3 regions of the Oceanisphaera sp. IT1-181 genome follow, and region 3 is predicted to be linked to each of the others. Evidence: riboswitches for the same ligand, from Rfam matches in the RefSeq annotation. Region 3 holds a riboswitch; each other region holds the start of a gene.

Region 1 (6,763 bases), 110 kb from region 3:
GAATTTCGTAATTTGTTAGCCGAGTTGGATCCAGAGCTTGCCGCGGTATCCGCCAAGCCTGCGGCACCGGCCATGGACGTGAATTATCAGACCATTCTGACCGAAGCCGAGTTGCAAGACTGGGTAGGGCGCTTGGCCAAGGCACCGTATTTTGCCTTTGATACCGAAACCACCAGCCTAAATTATCGCGACGCACGAATAGTGGGCATGTCGTTTTCCGTAGAGGCGGGAGAGGCGGCCTATGTGCCCTTTGGCCATGATTATTTAGATGCGCCGGAGCAGTTGAGTGAAGCCGTGGTATTGGCGGCGTTAAAGCCGCTGCTAGAAGCCGAGCTGCCGATTAAATTGGGTCAGAATTTAAAGTACGATGCCAATGTATTGAAAAATCACGATATTCAGATGCGTGGCATTGGGCTGGATACCATGTTGGAGTCTTATGTACTGAACTCGGTACAAACGCGTCACGACATGGACAGCATGGCTAATTTCTTCTTAAATCACGCCACCACGCCCTTTGAGGCCATTGCCGGCAAGGGTGCTAAGCAGCTGACGTTTAATCAAATTCCCTTAGAAGAAGCGGCATTTTATGCGGCAGAAGACGCAGACATAACGCTGCGCTTGCACCATCATTTAGCCGAACAACTGGCCGCCGAGCCTGAGCTGCAAAGCGTATTTACCGACATTGAAATGCCATTAGTGCCGATTTTGGCTGAGATGGAGTACACAGGCGTTAAGATAGACAGCAAGCTGCTGGCCATCCAAAGCGATGAAATTGCCAAGCGTCTGAAAGAACTAGAGCTACAAGCTCATGAATTAGCGGGCGAACCCTTTAACTTAAGCTCGCCTAAGCAGTTGGGTGAAATCCTGTTTACCAAGCTGGCACTGCCGATTTTGAAAAAGACGCCTAAGGGCGCGCCTTCAACGGCAGAAGAAGTGCTGCAAGAGCTGGCGCTGGATTATCCGCTGCCTAAGTTATTGATGGAATATCGTGGCTTAAGCAAGCTCAAGTCCACTTACACGGACAAGCTGCCATTGATGGTGAATCAGCACAGTGGGCGCATTCATACCTCCTATCATCAGGCCAATGCGGCGACTGGTCGCTTGTCGTCCTCGGATCCTAACTTACAAAATATTCCGATTCGTACGACCGAAGGGCGGCGCATTCGCCAAGCTTTTATTGCCGAGCCAGGCTATAAGTTGGTGGCGGCGGATTACTCGCAAATTGAACTGCGCATCATGGCGCACCTCTCCAAAGATAAAGGCCTGCTCGATGCCTTCGGCCAAGGCTTGGATATCCACAAGGCCACCGCGGCGGAAGTGTTTGGCGTGGCGCTCGACAGCGTAACTACCGAGCAGCGTCGTCGGGCCAAGGCCATTAACTTTGGTTTGATTTATGGCATGAGTGCCTTTGGTTTGTCTCGCCAGTTAGGTATTGCGCGCCATGAGTCTCAGGCTTATATGGATATTTACTTTGAGCGCTACCCAGGCGTGCTCAAATACATGGAAGACACCCGCGCTCTGGCCGCAGATAAAGGCTACGTGGAGACTTTGTTTGGTCGTCGCTTATATTTGCCTGAGATCAACGCTAAAAACGGTGCGCGCCGTAAAGGCGCCGAACGTGCCGCGATCAACGCGCCAATGCAGGGAACCGCCGCCGATATCATCAAGAAAGCCATGATCAAGGTCGCGGCTTGGTTAAAGAGCCAAGCCGACGGTGAAGTGCGCATGCTGATGCAAGTACACGATGAGTTGGTGTTTGAAATTCGTGAAGATAAAGTCGAAGAGTTTAAACAGCAGATCTGCGATCTCATGGAGCATGCGGCCAGTATTGATGTGCCATTACTGGTTGAAGCCGGCGACGGCGATAACTGGGATCAAGCGCATTAACTGACAGCTGCACGCCGTACGTTATACGCGTTACGTTAACAACAAAGCACCGAGCCGGTTGGTTCGGTGTTTCTTTATGTATGACTTACCGCGTATGGCGTAAAGCGTACGGCTTTCTTTTCAAGGTGTAGGTCGCTATTATCCAACCATTGTTAGTCGGGGAGCCTTGGTCAAAAACCTAAGTGCTGAGACGGTAGATGCCGGACCCGCTGTACCTGATCCAGTTAATGCTGGCGTAGGAAACTAACGGGTAAGTGCCACTTTACCTGCAAGTCCTTCGCCCGAAGGAGCTTAATAAATGTCCACTCAGTTCTCTGCTAATGCAGCAAATAAGCAAAAACCTCATCACCAAAAGCCACATCACCAAAAACCAATAGTCCTCACCATTGCCGGCTCAGACAGCAGCGGTGGCGCGGGTATTCAAGCGGATATTAAAGCCATTTCTGCCACCGGCGGTTACGCCTGCTCTGTGATAACGGCCCTCACTGCACAAAATACTCAAGGCGTGACCGCAGTACACCCAACGCCGCAAGCCATGATCCAAGCGCAATTAGACGCGGTATTCAGCGATTTGGCCATTACTTCGGTGAAAGTAGGCATGCTCGGTGATAGCGAAACCATTCGCACAGTAGCGGCGGCGTTGCGCCGTTATCAGCCCCAGCATTTAGTGGTGGATCCTGTGATGGTGACCGCCAATGGCGACATGTTGCTGGCGGACGATGCGGTGCATTGCTTGCGCACCGAGTTGCTGCCGTTGGCGGATGTGATCACGCCTAACTTACCGGAAGCGGCGGCTTTATTGGGGGTGGCGATTCCTGAGTATTTGTCTGACGTAGAAGCCTTATTTGCCGGTTTACAGCAGTTGGATTGTAAGGCGGTATTAATCAAAGGCGGCTTCTTGCAACAAGAAGCGCGTAGCCCAGACTGGTTATTAATGGGTGGTCAAGTGCGCTGCTTCGATACGCCGCGCATTATGACGGCGAATACCCACGGCACTGGCTGTACTTTATCGGCGGCGCTGGCCAGTTATTTAGGTCAAGGTTTTAGCTTAGAAGAAGCCGTAGAGCGGGCTAAGCACTATATCGATCAGGCGATTTTGGCTGGCAGTTTAGTGCGTATCGGCCAAGGCCGAGGTCCGGTGGAGCATTTTTTCGCTACCAAAATAGGCCCGACCCGACTTGTACCATAAATAAAATATTGGAATCGCTATTGCATATAGAGTTGGTGAATACTTAGATCAATCTCTCAATTAACGTTATCAAGCGGGCGAAAAAACTGTGGCCTGCTTGCGTTTTACTAGGTCGACTTGTAGTATCGATCGCCATAATAATATAAAAATAATCGATTAACTGATTGATAAGCTTATTGATAAATAATCGAAATAGCTTCTAACTATAGCCTCTGCCCAGTGTTATCTCTTCCCTATTTTTAGCTTATTCTATTGCCTGAACAGGCAAGGAAAGGAGGCATTTTCCTATGCTTGTTGCCATTTTATCGGGCTTTATTTTAGCCTTTCTGGTGCCACAACTGTCTCGCATTATGGGCGCGAAGATTGGTTGGTGCCTGTCGGTACTGCCGGCGGCATTGTTTGGCTATTTTTTAACGTTTTGGCCGGCGGTGACCGCAGGCGAAACGCTGCATTATCATTATTCTTGGATACCCAGTCTCAATATTAATCTGAGCTTAATGGTCGATGGCCTAAGCCTGATGTTTGCCTTGCTGATCACCGGCATTGGTACTTTTATCTTTATTTATGCGGGCCGTTATCTACAAGGCCACCGAGATATTCATAAGTTATTGATGTATTTGCTGGCCTTTATGGCGGCGATGTTGGGCTTGGTATTATCCAGCAACTTGATTGCCATGTTTGTATTTTGGGAGCTGACCAGCTTTACCTCCTATTTGCTGATCGGCTTTAATCACGAACAAGAAAAAGCCCGCAAGGCCGCCTTGCAGGGCTTTTTTATTACCGTGGCGGGTGGTCTTGCCTTGATGACCGGCTTGATTTTACTGGGCCATATAGGCGGCAGTTTTGAGCTCAGCGAGCTATTGGCCCAAGGCACCTCATTACAAGACAACCCGCTGTTTATCGCCATGATGGGCTTGATACTGCTGGGCGCCTTTACTAAATCAGCACAAACGCCGTTTCATTTTTGGTTGCCTAATGCCATGGCGGCCCCCACTCCGGTGAGTGCTTACTTGCACTCGGCGACCATGGTAAAAGCCGGCATTTATTTAATGGCGCGCTTACAACCCATGATGGCCGGCCATGAAGTCTGGACTACTACGCTGTCGTTATTTGGCGGCGTGACTATGACGGTGGGCGCCATTATGGCGGTGTGCAGTACCGATCTTAAACGTATCTTGGCCTTTTCGACTGTCATGGCGCTGGGTACTTTGACCATGCTGATTGGCATCGGCACGCCTCATGCGCTAGAAGCGGCCATGGTATTCTTGCTGGCCCATGCCTTATATAAAGGCGCGCTCTTTATGGCCGCTGGCACCTTGGATTACTCCACCGGCACTAAAGATGTACGCGACTTGTCGGGCCTGCGCATCTATATGCCGCACACGGCGATGTTTACCACTCTTGCCGCCCTGTCATTGGCGGGTATTCCGCCTTTGTTTGGCTTTATCGCCAAGGAGCTGATGTTTAGTGGTGCTTTAGGCAGTACTAAACTGGCCGCTTTATTAACTGTGCTGTGCTTGATTACCGCTATTTGCATAGTGGCGGCCAGTGCCTTGGTGGCCGTTAAGCCCTTTTATGGCCCTTATAAAGTCACACCCCGAACACCGGAAGAAGCGCACTGGTCGATGCGCTTAGGCTTCACGGTGTTGGCGCTGCTTAGCCTGCTATTTGGCTTAATGCCCAGCTTGGTTTCTCCATTATTACAGGCGTCAATCGCGGCCATTAACGGCGGCGCTAGCGTCGAGCTGGATCTGGCGTTATGGCACGGTTTCAATCTTCCGTTATTGCTGAGCGGTGTGGCGTTATTGTGCGGCGCACTCTTATATTGCTACTGGAATAAGGTTCGCGAGCCGTTAAGCAGTGCCATCGATTTCTTGGCTTATGGGCCTGAGCGTGGCTATGAACACATTATGCAAGGCCTAGTGTGGATTGCCGATAAGCAAACGCGGGTGCTGCAAAACGGCTATATGGCCAATTATATTTTGACTATCTTGCTGACCACCATTGGCTTATTAACCTACGTCTTCTGGTCTGAAGATGCCTTCGTCTACTCCTTATCCTTTGAAGGAGTGCGTTTTTATGAAGTGGTGATAGTGCTGCTAATGATGGTGTCGGCGGTCTATGCCTGTGGCACTACCTTGCGTTTAGGATCTGTGGCGGCCCTTGGTGTGTTAGGCTTTGTGATGGCCATGGTCTACGTGTTCTTTAGCGCACCAGACTTAGCCATTACCCAGATTTTGGTAGAAACCCTGACCGTGATCATGCTGGTACTGGTGTTATTCCGCTTACCGCGTTTTCAGGAGCTATCCGGTCGTGTGGTGCGCTGGCGAGATGCCGTCGTGGCCGCAGCCTTTGGTGTGCTGGTAACCATGATGCTGCTTACCGTGCATCAAACTGCCCTGCCGGGTGAGCGTATCTCGGATTATCTGGCCGCTAACAGTTACGTGCTGGCCCATGGTCGCAATATAGTGAACGTGATCTTGGTGGACTTTAGGGCGCTCGATACCTTAGGCGAAATCTTCGTGTTGGCCTTGGCGGCCATAGGCGTGAACGCCATGATCCGCCTTCGCGATGAGGCTAAATCATGAGAACAGATACTTCCATAATTCTACAAACCGCCACCCGCATGCTGGTGCCGCTGCTGTTATTGTTTTCCATTTTTTTACTGTTGCGCGGCCATAACGAACCCGGCGGCGGCTTTATTGCGGGCTTAGTGGCATCGTGTGCCTTTGGCTTACACCTGTTTGCCTTTGATGCGCGCAGTACCCGTGTGCTGCTAAAAGTCGAAAGCCAGCATCTGATGGGCGTGGGGCTGTGCATGGCGTTGGTTAGCGGCATGGTCGGCGTGCTGTTAAAAGGTCAGCCTTTTTTAACCAGCCAATGGGCCGCGTTTTATGTGCCAGGCATTGGTGAGTTAAGCGTGAGTACGCCTTTATTGTTCGATATCGGTGTCTATTTAGTGGTGATCGGCGTGGTGTCGACCATTTTACTGTCGCTAGATAAGTCGGAGGATTAATGGAAAACCTATTCGCATTCGTGATTGGCGGCCTGTACGCCACCGCCTTATTTATGATGCTCAGACGCAGCATAGTGAAATTGGTGATCGGGCTGATGATTTTATCGAACGCCGCCAATTTACTGATTTTAACCGCCGGTGGTTTGGTGCGCGGCGCGCCGCCTTTGATCCCCGATCACTTAGAGCGTGTCACCACGACCATGGCAGACCCTTTGCCGCAGGCGCTGATTTTAACCGCCATCGTGATTAGTTTTGGGGTTCTCGCCTTCGCCGTGGTGCTAATTCACCGCGCTTATGAAGTGATTGGAGCCGATGATATGAATGAAATGAAGAGCACCGACTCGTGAATATAGCCATAGTTCTACCTATTTTTATTCCCATGCTGGCCGGTGCCCTCACCTTGGCCTGTTGGCAATGGCGCAACGTACAGCGCTGGTTATCCTTGTTATCGGGCACAGGCCTGTTGCTGGCGGGCATTTATCTGTTTATCCAAGTACGCGAGCAAGGCATCTTGGTCGCCTACATGGGGGATTGGGCCGCACCCTACGGCATTACCTTAGTGGCGGATTTACTGAGCGCCATTATGGTGTTGGTGACCGGCATTGTGGGCTTAAGTGTGGCGGTTTATTCGCTGGCGACCATGAGCCAGAAGCACGAAGCCTTCGGTTATT
Region 2 (6,763 bases), 1.1 Mb from region 3:
TATGTAGATTGTTAACTCTGGCATGTTACATTTGTTCACATGAACTGTAGGTTTTGTTTTAAATGAGTCTTTTCATGACAATCATGTCAACCCCCCATAAGGGTTGATAACAATTGTCGCGGAACACCAATAGGAAGATGTAATCCATGACTGTGCATAAAATGAACAATCCCGAGCTAATGCCATCCACGGATAAGGACCGGGATATCAATATTTGGGACTTCACCATGCTCTGGGCGGGCATGACCATCAACATGGGAGCCTTCACCATGGGGGCCCAGTTGTATCCTGGATTGTCTCCTTGGACTATCATAGGTGCGATTCTGGCCGCCTATGCCATTGTGACGACCATTCTGATTCTGGCTGGTGATATTGGACTGCGTTACGGTATTCCCTTCACCGTTTATATCCGTAGTTGCTTCGGTTATCAGGGCGCCAAGATCCCTGCAGCCTTTCGCGCCATTCCTGCCTGTTTCTGGTTTGGCTTTCAGACTTGGGTGGCGGCCGTTGCCATTGGCAAGGTACTGGAGTTGTGGATAGGCTATAGCAACACCACCATTCTTATCCTGATCTTCGGGGTACTGCAGGTAGTCAATGCCATCTATGGCATGAAAGCCATGGCCAAGTTCGACTGGGTCGCCATTCCGGCGCTGACCATACTGATCGGTCTGGTTACCTTCTGGTTGCTGGATAACAATAACGCCACCATCGGTGACGTGCTGGCCGCACCTTCGCTGAATGATGGATCTTTCTGGTTCGCGGTAATGGCTATCGCAGGCATCTGGATCACCATGGGTCTGAACAGCCCGGATATGACCCGTAAGCTGGAGCGCTCTCGCGACCACAGCAGCAAGAATTTCTTTATCCGTAACCGCAAGCCCTTTTTCGCCCAGATCTCCGGCCTTATCGTGATTGGCTCCGGTATTCTGATGGTGGGCATGATTGGCGGTATCCTCACCGGCACTTGGGACCCGATCGAAATCGTACTGAACTCCATGAATTCGCCAATCGTGTTGATCCTGAGCATGATCACCATCGCCTTTGCCCAGTGGTCCACCAACACAGTGGCCAACCTGATGCCGTCCGCTCTTATCCTGATGAACGTCTTCCCCAGACTGACTTTTGGCCAGGGTGTGTCCATCTCCGGTGCCATCGGCCTGCTGATGATGCCTTGGGTGTTTGCCGATAACCTGCTGTGGTTCAGCGTTATTACTTCCGGTTTGCTGGGTCCGGTAGCGGGTATCATGCTGACCGACTTCTATCTGTTGCGCCGTGGTCAGTTAAACGTGGACGACTTTTATAACCCTCTGGGACCCTTCGTTTATCAGAACAATTACAACCTGCGGGCCTTCTTGGTCTACGGTCTGTCCTTCGTCTGCAGCCTAGTGCTCATCGACTATGCGTTCTTTGTCGGGCTGGTAGTGAGCGTGTTGGGCTATTACGTGATAATGAAACCCATTGTCCGTCCTGCCGGTGTCGCTGCAGTTCCCGCAAAATCCTGAGTCTTTAGCGTTAGTTGTACCTTTGGCCCCCTTTGGGGGCCTTTTTTGTTATTGGAGTCTATGGTCTGCCAAACTGACATCGCCAGTACCATTAAGACGAATGAAAAAATCTTCTCAGAGCACAAAACAAAACCATGCTTTAAAGCAATGAAAGTGGTCGCTACTGCCTTATAATCGCCAGCGCAATTAGAGTTTGCTTAAGCTTTTCTTATGAGGGCCAACCCATCAAGTTACCTATCGAAACAGAGAATGAAGTAGAGAGTTCTGCAGCAGCCAGCTGGGCGCCTTGTCCTAAGTGTCAGGGGCGCGGCCGGATCAGTCAGAAGATCCGCAAGAAAGTGAAGCTCAGCTATCAGGCAGCGCTAGCGCAGTTTGAAAAGAACGGCGGCACGGCTCCTGCTCTCCCTAAAGCACACTTATCTTCATGCCCAAACTGTGGCGGATCTGGACTGATCGCGGCTCTTACCCCACCGGTAGCCGATACAGAAAACTATCCAACTGTGGCGATCATTGGAGGCGGCATTGGCGGCGTAGCATTGGCGGTGGCCTGTTTACACCGTGGCATTCCGTTCACCCTTTATGAGCGCGATAGTGGCTTTGAAGCTCGCTCTCAGGGTTATGGCCTCACCTTGCAACAAGCGAGCAAAGCCATCGAAGGCTTAGGTATTTTCTCTCTCGATAAGGGCGTGGTGTCTACTCGCCATGTGGTACACACCACTGACGGCAAAGTGCTTGGCGAATGGGGCATGAGAAAGTGGCTGCACTCAGATAGCACTTCTGCGCCTAAGCGCACTAACGTGCATATCGCCCGTCAGTCTTTGCGCTTAGCGCTGCTGGAACAATTGGGTGCCCACCTGAATGAACTCCCAAATACACACAGCTGCGTAAAATGGGGCCATCAGTTGGTCGACTTTAAAGAGACTGATAAAGGCGTTGAGCTGAGCTTTGAGGTGAACGGACAAATACAAAGCGCCAAAGCGGACTTGGTGGTGGGTGCCGATGGTATTAGAAGTGTCGTTCGCCACTTAGCTTTGGGGCACGACATAAGCTCCCTGCGTTATTTGGATTGCATGGTGATCTTAGGGATCTGCCCATTAAGTGCGCTTGAAGGCGTAGACAGTGATTTACTGGACTCTGCTACGGTATTTCAAACCGCCAATGGCCATGAGCGTATTTATATCATGCCCTACGACGCCGATTCTGTGATGTGGCAATTAAGCTTTCCTATGGCAGAAAACGAAGCTAGAGCCTTGAGTGCCCAAGGCACTGCAGCGCTAAAGGCAGAAGCCTGCAAGCGCACCCAGTGGCACTCGCCCATTCCGCAGATTTTGGCAGCCACTCAGGATGCACAAATTTCTGGCTATCCGGTGTATGACCGCGCCTTACTCACGCCAGAATTATTGGCAAGCGCAGGTCCCATTACATTGCTTGGCGATGCGGCGCACCCCATGAGCCCGTTTAAAGGGCAAGGCGCTAACCAAGCGTTGCTCGATGCATTATCACTGGCACGCATTATTGTCAGAAGCTGCCGGCCACAATCGAACTGGCGCGATGCAGGCATTCGCAACCGCGTGTTAGGCGAGTTTGAAGCTGAGATGCTAGAGCGCAGCGCCACTAAAGTGACGGATTCAGCAGACGCGGCGCAATTTCTGCACTCGGATGTGGTGCTGCATGAGAGCGATGAACCTAGAGGGCGTTGTTTAAAGTAACAAATGCTGAAAACAAACAGGCACCTAAATAAAGCTGATACAGAAAGATGAATTCAGTCACCAGCCGCGCTCACTAGAGCGCGGCTTTTTTGTTGAGGCCCCTTTTGTTAAGGCCCCGTCGCAGAGGAACAACAGCTTTGCTGTATAAATCTCGACCTTAATGCCTAAATAGGTATAATGCAGACTGACTTATAACCATAAGTCATATCCTAAGGGGTGGCAGTTACGATTGCCTGAGATGCGCAGACGCGAACCCTTTGAACCTGATCCGGCTAATACCGGCGTAGGAATAGGAAGCCGCAACGCTTTGCTCTGCTCTCACCTGCCTGCTCTCGTCGTTACCCGGTTTTCGTATCTATAACCTATAGATCTATGCGGAGACTTGAAATGCCAAAATTACCTTTTTTACCCTCAGCGGTATCTTCAGCCGTGGCTTTAGGCCTAATGGCCGCGTTACCGACTTATGCAGTCGCGGCTGAGGTTTATACCCTAGACACCACCACCGTTACGTCCAGCTTTCGTGATGACAGCCTGCAAGAAACTGCGGCCAGCGTAAGCGTGATTGATGAAGCTGAGCTCAATAAGCCCGGCAACAATCATCTTGAAGACGTATTGGCGCAAACGCCTAACGTAAACTTGAGCGCCGGTGCCTCGCGCGGCAAATATTACCAGATCCGCGGTGTGGGCGAGCGCAGCCAGTTTATTGGTGCAGTTAATCCTTCGGTAGGTGTGTTGGTCGATGGCATAGACATGAGCGCCATGACCTTAGGTGCCACCTTGCTGGACACTAAACAGGTAGAAGTGCTGCGTGGCCCACAAAGTAGTTTGTATGGCGCCAACGCCTTGGCTGGCCTAATCAACATTAGCGCCAATGAGCCTACCGACACCTTAACAGGTGATGTGGAACTGACGGTGGCTGAGTACAACACCCAGAACTTAGCGGCGGCCGTAGGCGGGCCTATTAGCGACAATGTCTCCTATCGCGTTGCCGCCCAGCGCAATACCAGCGATGGTTTTGTGAAAAACGATTACCTAAATCGCGACGACACTAACAATATTGATGAAACCCTGCTGCGCACTAAGTTTCGCATTGCCGTCAGTGAAGATTTGGACTTAGACCTCACCGCCTTTTACGCCAATGTTGATAACGGTTATGACGCCTTTTCTCTGGATAATACCCGCCATACCTTATCGGATAACCCAGGCCACGACCGCCAAGAAACGCTGGCACTGTCGGGTAAAACGACTTGGTATGGCAATGAGAACTTTATTCAGGAAACATCCATCAGCGTCAATAAGAGCGATCTAGAATATGGTTTTGACGTAGACTGGACCTATCCAAGCCTACACCCTGACACCTACAGCGCCACCGATAATTACCAAAGGGACGAGCGCGGTGCCACCGTCGATGTGCGCTTTATTTCCACCGAAGAGTCTCGGCTATTTAACGACAGCACCGACTGGACCGGCGGCCTATATTATTTTCATCGCAGCTCAGATTTAACCCGCGATTACACCTATCTGCCGAGCACCTTTACCAGTGAGTATGACGCGAACCGCTATGCGGGTTACGGCGAACTCTCCACCGGGCTGACCGACAAGCTTACCTGGATCAACGGCCTGCGCTTAGAAGAAGATAATACCCTCTATAGCGACAGTGACGGCAACCGCAGCAAGCCCACCGAACTATTATGGGGTGGGCGCATGGCGCTGGAATACCAAACCAGCGAGACCCAAATGCTCTATGGCTTGATCGCTCGTGGCTACAAGGTGGGCGGCTATAACTCTAACGGCAAGTTGCCTGACACACTGCGCAATTTTGATTCCGAAACCCTGTGGAACTACGAGTTAGGTGCCAAACATAACTTGTTAGACGACAGCTTACACACCCAAGTGGCGGTGTTCTTTCAGCAAAGAGACGACGCGCAAATTAATGGCTCACGCACAGTGGTGCGCCCAGATAACTCCAGTGAATACGTAGATTACACAGCCAATGCCGATCGAGCCTATAGCTACGGCTTAGAAGCCCAAGCTCAGTGGCAAGCGACGCACGCCGTGCGTTTGCACGCCAGCCTAGGCTTGCTACAAACCGAGTTAAAAGAGCCCGGTGCCAACTTTGATGGCCGCGACGCGGCACACGCTCCCGAATACCAATTTGCGCTTGGCGTGAGCTTTGATCATGGCAGCGGCTGGTTTTCAGGCTTAGATGTGGAAGGTAAAGAGGCGTTTTATTTCTCCGACAGTCATAACGCCCGTTCGGACGCCTATGCACTGCTCAATGCGCGCTTTGGTTATCAGTTAGATAACTGGACTGTGACCTTGTGGGGCAAAAATCTCACCGATGAAGAATATGCGGTACGTGGCTTTGAGTTCCCGAACGACCCGCGTAAAGGCTACATCACGGAGCAGTATGTACAGCAAGGCGCACCACGCATGTTTGGCCTGACCACCAAGTATTCGTTCTAAATAATCAGCCTGTATACGCTGCGCAAGAAATAACAAAAGCCGCACTCATTGAGGGCGGCTTTTTTGTTGTGAGACGTACATCAGCACAACTCATGAGCTAAAGCAGGTGGCTACAAAAGACGGGCTGGTCTTTTAGCTTGGTGGTTAGCGCTACCTTTTCCTCTTTACTGTCTGAAACCGTTCCGCCTGCGGCGCAATGCGAGAGCAAGCGTTCGCCTACAACAACCATGTTTCTTTTTAGCCCGGCGCTTGGTGCTAGGCGTTTGTTTATGTCGTCCCCTTCACTCTTTACCCATCCCCCTTCACCAAGCCTGCTGCCCGCTGCACTTTTTGGTGCATCCATGCCAAGCCTAATAACGCCAAGCCTAAGCCCATAAAGGCGGACACACGCCACAGGCCTTGCAGGCCGTCCATATCGATTAAGAAAATCTTGGCGATCACCAGCCCCAATAAAATCATGCCGGCTTTATAAATCAGCGGATAGCCTTTTTTAGTGGCATAAGTAATGCCAATAATGGCGTACAGCATGCCCACCACTGAGTAGGTATAGAGCTCTCCGCTATTCAGGCCAGACCAAAGCTCCATATCACTGCCGCGCCAGAGCTGGCGTATTTCAAGGGCGCTAAACAACATAAAGGCCCCTCCCGCTACCACCAATGCCCACTGTCTGATCGCCACCGATTTTGGTAGCAATTGAGGGAAACGATTGAGCATTATCGCCAGTGCTAATGCCAGCAACACGGGGCCACCATAAGCGGGCAGCAGCATATTAAATAGCCGAATGTCACTTATCTCAGCCCCGCCCCACCAAGGGTTATACACGCTTATCAATACCAGATAACTGAGGCTAGACAGGCCCAGCAGTAGCAAAGCACAGCCACCATATAACCAAGCCAACTGTTGAGCGGCGCGGCCACGCAGCAGGTAAGTCATACTGAGCCCACCCCACAACAGCGTATTAATGGTGGCTTCGGTAAAGCTGTATTGCTGACTAAAAATATCGCCATCGTAGAGCCAATAGCGCAGCTCGGCACCCAAAAATAACACCAACAAGTGCAGCGTGGCGGCTTCCAGCCAAGGGCGAAT
Region 3 (6,763 bases):
CCGGCACAAGCGGACATCCCTAATCAAGCATTACTGAATGAGCTAAAAACGCGTTTACTGGTGCCCGCCGACTGCCTGCCCGAATGCGCGCAAATCGCCAGGCTGCACCTCGCCTTACCGACTTTATCTGATAAATTTCCTGATAAAGTGTCTAATAACTTAACTGATAACTTGCCTGATAACGCGGCGGCCAACACACCTCAGCCGCTCAACATGGAGCTGGAAGTCCATGCCCAAGCGTCGGTGGCCGTCCCCTTGCCCCGTGCTCACGCTCATTGGCAGCTCAAGGCGGTATTAGTGGATGGGCAGCTGGCCACAGCATTGCGCCGTGATGCGGCCGGCATCTTGTATGTACCGCTGAGCAAGGGTATTCATCAGCTGCAGCTGCAAGGTGACTTGTATGGCGAGCAATTACAGCTGGATCTGCCGTTAGTGCCCCGTCATGTGCAAGTAATGGCCAACGGCTGGGCGGTGCGCGGGCTTAATGATAATGGCGTGCCTAATAGTCAGCTGCAGTTTAGTCGCGCCCAAGCACAGGCTGACTCCCAAGCGGGAGCGGCTCAGTTAGCGAGCGGCCCGCAACCGGACTTCGTGCAAGTTACGCGCACCGTGCAATTAGGGCTGGACTGGCAGGTAGACACCCAAGTAAGCCGCGTTTCTCCTTTAGGTCAGCCCATTATCTTGAGCCTGCCGCTGTTAAAAGGCGAATCGCTGCTCACGGATGGACTCACCGTCAAAGACGGTAAGTTGCAACTCACCTTACAGGCGGATCAAACGAGCGCTCATTGGCAATCGCGCTTAGATAAATCCGCTGAGTTAACGCTCACCGCCGCCGAGACTACTCGTTGGAGTGAAGTGTGGCGCCTAGATAGCAGCGCCATTTGGCACGTAGAAAGCAGTGGCTTAGTGGTGAGCCAACCCAATAGCGCGCAAGACGGCGAACAAAATACTTGGCTGCCGGTGTGGCATCCGTGGCCAGGTGAGTCGCTAACCTGGCACATTAGCCGACCAGCCGGCGTGCCGGGGCAAACCCTGACCATAGATAGCAGCCAGTTAAACTTAGCCACAGGACACAAAGCGGTAGATGTAGACTTAACATTACAGCTGCGCAGTAGCCAAGGCGGCCAGCATAGCGTGCAGCTGCCCGAGCAGATTGAGCTGCAGTCGGTGCTTATCGACGGTAAAAGCCATGCGCTGCGCCTGCAAGCAGATCACAGCTTGCTGCTCCCGTTAACACCCGGCGCGCAACAGATACAGATTAACTGGCGCCAACAGCCTGGCATTGCCACCGTGTTTAGCACGCCCAACATTGTGCTGAATAGCGCCAGCGTCAATAACGATATCCAGCTCACCCTAGGTGATGATCGTTGGATATTATGGGCCTCGGGCCCGCCTATGGGGCCGGCGGTGTTGTTCTGGAGTTTACTGCTAATTATCGCCTTACTGGCCTTTGGCCTTAGCCGTGTGCGCTTTACACCGCTGCGCTTTCACCACTGGTTATTATTGGGCATCGGCTTAAGCCAAGTGCCACTGTGGATGGCGCTAGTGGTAGTGGCGTGGCTGTTGACGCTGGGGCTGCGTGGTCGTTGGCAACATCAAACGGCAGGCGCGGCCTTTAATCTGGCACAAATTGGCTTGGTGCTGCTGAGCTTATTAGCGCTAGGCTTTTTATTTTTGGCCATTCAACAGGGCTTGTTAGGCTTACCGAATATGCAAATTAGCGGCCATGGCTCTTATGCCAATACGCTGCGCTGGTATCAAGACCGCAGTGCCGGAAACTTACCTCAAGCTTGGGTGTTATCGGTGCCACTGTGGGTGTATCGATTGCTGATGCTCAGCTGGGCACTCTGGTTGGCGTTTGCTTTGTTAGGTTGGTTACGTTGGGGCTGGAGCTGCTTTGCTTACCAAGGTTCATGGCGACCGGTGAAGTTGCATCTCAACTTTGAAAGCAAAAACAAAGCCGCCAAGGCAGCGGCTAAATCTGCGCCAGATAAGTCTGTTCAAGATAGGCCTGATCCAGATAAGCGTTTGTAGCTTCTAATAGCATCATAACTACAGCATAAAAACGGCGGCCATTAGGCCGCCGTTTTATTACCTGCAATGCTCTCGTTAGGGATTAAACGGGTACTTAAGTTTTACTGTTACCTAATTACGTATGAACCTCAGCCATAACGCACCCTATTTTGGTTTGTTCTTTGTAGCTGCCCAATTTATTCGGCAGGCCAGCTCTGCTGGCTGTTACTGAGGTTTAGATTTAAACCCAAACACCAAACCGGGCCGAAGTCCTCTTCGCCGAAGAGACGGGCCCCTACAAGGTCGAAATACCAAACTGAGCCTCATATTCTTCACCGAAGAGGCGGTGCCTACCTGTAACCTATTGAATTCATTGGTGCTGAGTTTTCTGAAACATGGCTGAGCTTTGTGGGTAATCAGGTACTGTTAAGTTTCGCTAATAGTGCTTCGGCGGTGGCGGCGGATGATGCGGGGTTTTGGCCGGTGATCAGCAAACCGTCCGTTTCTATATAAGACTGCCAGTCGTCGGCCTTATGATATTCACCGCCACTCTGTTTAAGCATGTCTTCCACCAAAAATGGCACTATATCCGTAAGCCCTGCCGCTGCTTCTTCGCTGTTACTAAAACCCGTCACCCGCTTGCCATTTACCCAAGGCAAGCCATCAGCCGCATTAATATGGCGCAATACACCCGGTGCATGGCACACGGCGGCCACCGGTTTATTAGCAGCAAGCATAGCTTGAATCAAGCTAATGGAATGAGGATCTTCGGCTAAATCCCACAATGGCCCATGGCCGCCGGGGTAAAAAACCGCGTCAAATTCAAAAGCAGAAAAATCTTTTAGCTCAAAGGTATTCGCTAATTGCGCCTTGACGCTGGCATCCGCAGCATAGCGCTCGGTGGCGGGAGTAAGTGCATCGGGCTCAACACTGTTGGGATCTATGGGTGGCATGCCGCCTTGAGGCGTCGCCAAGGTAATATCGGCGCCCGCATCTTTAAATACGTAATAAGGCGCGGCAAACTCTTCAAGCCACAGGCCGGTTTTCTTACCACTGTCGCCTAATTTATCATGAGAGGTCATCACCATTAAAATATGCATGCTAGCTCCTAATGCTGAAAAAAGAGTTAATAGACACGCTTTTTAGCATAGGTGGTTTTTAGTGCAGCGGAGGTGTGAGGATGGAATGGCCCGATTGTGAGGAGTAAAAATATAGATCCGAAAGAGAGGGTAAAGGGTGGCGCTTTACGCCACACCCTTTCCCCTCACAGTCAGTTACGGCTTAGCTAAGCCTAAGTGGCCGCGCAAGGTATCGGTTTCATAATCGCGACGAAACAGACCGCGGCGCTGTAGTTCAGGCACCACCTGATCCACAAAGTCATTGAGGCTATAGGGCAATGAAGGCGGCATTAGATTAAAACCATCGGCCCCTTCATTTTTAAACCACAACTCCATCTGATCGGCAATTTGCACAGGCGTGCCCACTATAGTGCAATGGCCACCACCGGCCGCTAAACGACCCAATAACTGGCGCACCGTCGGCTGCTCGGTTTCTATGATGCGTAAAATAGTGCTGTAACGGCCTTTAGGGCCAGTAAATTCTTCTAAAGATGGCAGCTCAGGCACTGGCTTATCCAGCTCCCAGTTCATGCAATCTTGTTGGGTATATATACCGAGCTGGCGCAATGAGGCATCAACGGGCAATAGCTCATCCAGCTCGCGCTGCTTGGCTTTAGCCTCTTCTTCGGTGGCCGCCACATAAGTGACTAAGCCCGGCATAATGGGCACATTAACTTCACGACCGGCAGCCTGCACCCGACGCTTAATGTCTCGATAATATTCTTGGGCCGCCGGCAAATCGTACGCCACCGCATATATGCCTTCGGCGCGGCGCGCGGCTAATTCTCGGCCTTCTTCAGAGGCGCCAGCTTGAAACATAACCGGATGTCCTTGGGGCGAGCGCGGCACGTTAAGCGGGCCATCCACTAAGAAGAACTCGCCGTTATGGTTAATGGCATTCACCTTGGTCGGATCTGCATAATGGCCCGAGCGATCAAAACTGAGTGCGTCTGCTTCCCAAGAATCCCAGAGTTTAAGCACTGCATCCACAAACTCATCGGCGCGGCGATAGCGGTCTGCGTGCACCGGCATGGCCTCGTAGTTATGGTTACGCGCTTCCATATCAAACATAGACGTCACCACGTTCCAACCCATACGACCGCCAGAGATATGATCCAAGGACGCCATATAGCGCGCCGCATGAAACGGCGTGTAGAAGGTACTGGACACTGTGCTGATCAGGCCGATTTTATCGGTGGCACGGCTCATGGCGGCCAAGGCCGTTAAGGGTTCTAAAAACCACCAGCTGCCATCGGAGACATTACCGGCGGATTGGCCGTCGGCAAAAAACACCGCATCCAACTTGCCACGCTCGGCAGTTTGCGCCAACTCTTCGAAAAAACTGATGTCGCCTAAACGTTCTACCGACGATTTAGGATGGCGCCAAGCGCCCTTATGATGGCCACAACCAAATAAAAATACGTTCAGGTGCATCATGCGTTGCGCTTGTTGATCTGCCAATTGTTGAGCTGCCATTAGTTTTTCACCAAGCCGCCATCCACCACCAAGTTTTGGCCGGTGACAGAGCGTGACCAAGGTGAGGCAAAAAATAAAGTCGCATCGGCAAATTCAGCGGGTGTAGTAACGCGGCGCAGCGGTGTGGCAGCTGCAATATAATCAAACACCGCCTCTGGGGTGGCCGCAGAAGCATCGGTAGTGCGCAGCAAACCGCCAGATACCATGTTTACGGTGATTTGGTCGGGACCTAAGTCTTGAGAAAGGGTGCGGGTCAGCGATAGCAATGCGGCTTTAGCGGCTGTGTAGTCGTGGTATGGCACCACTGGATTTTGGAACAGATTAGTACCGATATTCACGATACGGCCAAAGCCCGCTTCACGCATGCCGGCAAGCGCGGCTTGAGTGGTGTTTAACGCCCCCTTAACCACACCTTCAAACTGCTGCTGTACGTTGCTCCAGCTTAATTGGTCGGCATTTTCACGGGCATCACCATTAAACGAGAAAGCCGGCAGGGCGTTATTGATAACCGTGGTAATAGGCTGACCAAAGTGGGCTTTCGCTTGTGCAAACAGAGCTTGCACAGCTGCCGCATCGGTCACGTCGGCTTGTATGGCTAGCGCCTGCTCGGGGTAATCGGATGCCAGCTGTTGAGCGGCCTCGGCACTGTTTAAATAGTTTATTACCACCTTGGCACCTTCACGCAAGAAGGCGCGCACTAAATGCTCGCCCAAGCCGCGAGCGCCGCCGGTGACTAATACCAACTGTTGATCGAATGGCTGTGCAGTGTGCTGATTTTGGGGATCGGTTTGGTTGTGTTGCATGGCTTTACTACCTCTAAAAAGTCAGAGGCGAAGGCAGATGGGCAGTGTTGCCGAGAGCCGAATGGCTGACATCCCTTCGCCAGTATGAACTGGATCAGGTTCGACGGGTGTTATCTCAGCCAGGCAGATGTGCTGCCAGACACCCCGTGTCACAAGCTAGACCATAGCATAAAAAGGGTGAATTGTGAGGCGTGAAGCGTGAGGTGGAAAACCTAACCGTAAGTCTGCAGACTCACAGTTGTTGTACCCCTAACACCTTACTCTTCACCCCTCACATTAATGTGGATTTGGTTAAAACAGCTCGGCAGTGGATAATGGCCGTCTGGATGCAATGGAGAACCCGCCCAATGAGCACACAACTGACTAGCCTGACGATTACCCGCCCTGATGATTGGCATTTACACTTGCGTGATGGCGAACAACTCAAAGACACAGTGGCTGATGCTAGCCGTTATTTAGGCCGCGCTTTAGTAATGCCTAATCTTTTGCCGCCCGCCACTACTACCGAGCTGGCGCTGGCCTATTACGACAAGATAACGGCAGTGCGCCCACCAGGCAGCCTGTTTGAACCTTTGATGAGCTTGTACCTCACCGATAAGACAGATCCAGAAGAGATCCGGCGCGCCAAAGCCAGCGGTAAAATCGTGGCCTGCAAGTTGTATCCAGCGGGTGCCACCACCAACTCGGACTCCGGCGTAACTGACGTGAAGAATATTTACTCAGTGTTGGATGTGATGCAAGAAACCGGCATCTTGTTGTTGGTGCACGGCGAAGTGACCGACGCCAGCGTGGATATTTTCGACCGCGAGAAGGTGTTTCTTGAGACTATCTTGCCCGACGTAGTGCGCGATTTTCCTCAGCTGAAAATCGTACTCGAGCACATTACTACCGAGCACGCGGTTAAGTTTGTGGAGCAAGCCGGTGATAACGTAGCGGCTACCATTACCACGCATCACTTGATGTTTAACCGTAACCACATGCTGGTGGGTGGCATTCGTCCGCACTATTACTGCTTACCGATTTTAAAGCGCAACACCCATCAGCAAGCGTTAGTGCGCGCAGCCATCAGTGGTAATAAGAAATTCTTTATCGGTACCGACTCGGCGCCGCATTTTAAGCAAAATAAAGAAACCGCCTGTGGTTGCGCTGGCGCTTATACCTCGCACGCCGCCGTTGAGCTGTATGCAGAAGTATTTGAAGAAGCGGGTGCTCTGGATAAACTGGAAGCCTTTACCAGCCATAACGGCCCAGACTTTTACGGCCTGCCACGCAACTCAGACACCATTACCTTGGTGAAAGAGACCTGGTCTGTGCCCGCCACCCTGCCCTTAGGTGGTCAAGAGTTGGTGCCCA

The links. A riboswitch is a leader RNA that binds a small molecule or an ion and turns the genes downstream of it on or off. The one in region 3 is predicted to bind thiamine pyrophosphate.
Region 1: it holds a riboswitch for thiamine pyrophosphate, as region 3 does, so the genes downstream of both, thiD (bifunctional hydroxymethylpyrimidine kinase/phosphomethylpyrimidine kinase) here and R0134_RS15685 (3-oxoacyl-ACP reductase) in region 3, are expected to answer to the same signal.
Region 2: it holds a riboswitch for thiamine pyrophosphate, as region 3 does, so the genes downstream of both, R0134_RS10955 (TonB-dependent receptor) here and R0134_RS15685 (3-oxoacyl-ACP reductase) in region 3, are expected to answer to the same signal.

The regions. Positions count from the first base shown of each region.
Region 1 covers NZ_CP136856.1:3,420,728-3,427,490, reverse strand. Annotated here, with positions in the region: gene polA (DNA polymerase I) at 1-1,887, shown strand, start outside; TPP riboswitch at 2,035-2,146, shown strand; gene thiD (bifunctional hydroxymethylpyrimidine kinase/phosphomethylpyrimidine kinase) at 2,186-3,076, shown strand; gene R0134_RS15225 (putative monovalent cation/H+ antiporter subunit A) at 3,364-5,664, shown strand; gene R0134_RS15220 (Na+/H+ antiporter subunit B) at 5,661-6,092, shown strand; gene R0134_RS15215 (Na+/H+ antiporter subunit C) at 6,092-6,439, shown strand; gene R0134_RS15210 (Na+/H+ antiporter subunit D) at 6,436-6,763, shown strand, end outside.
Region 2 covers NZ_CP136856.1:2,455,050-2,461,812, forward strand. Annotated here, with positions in the region: gene R0134_RS10945 (cytosine permease) at 180-1,502, shown strand; gene R0134_RS10950 (NAD(P)/FAD-dependent oxidoreductase) at 2,003-3,211, shown strand; TPP riboswitch at 3,414-3,518, shown strand; gene R0134_RS10955 (TonB-dependent receptor) at 3,599-5,677, shown strand; gene R0134_RS10960 (DUF2339 domain-containing protein) at 5,966-6,763, opposite strand, start outside.
Region 3 covers NZ_CP136856.1:3,529,199-3,535,961, reverse strand. Annotated here, with positions in the region: gene R0134_RS15700 (hypothetical protein) at 1-2,034, shown strand, start outside; gene R0134_RS15695 (type 1 glutamine amidotransferase domain-containing protein) at 2,430-3,113, opposite strand; gene R0134_RS15690 (LLM class flavin-dependent oxidoreductase) at 3,288-4,607, opposite strand; gene R0134_RS15685 (3-oxoacyl-ACP reductase) at 4,607-5,410, opposite strand; TPP riboswitch at 5,465-5,567, opposite strand; gene pyrC (dihydroorotase) at 5,758-6,763, shown strand, end outside.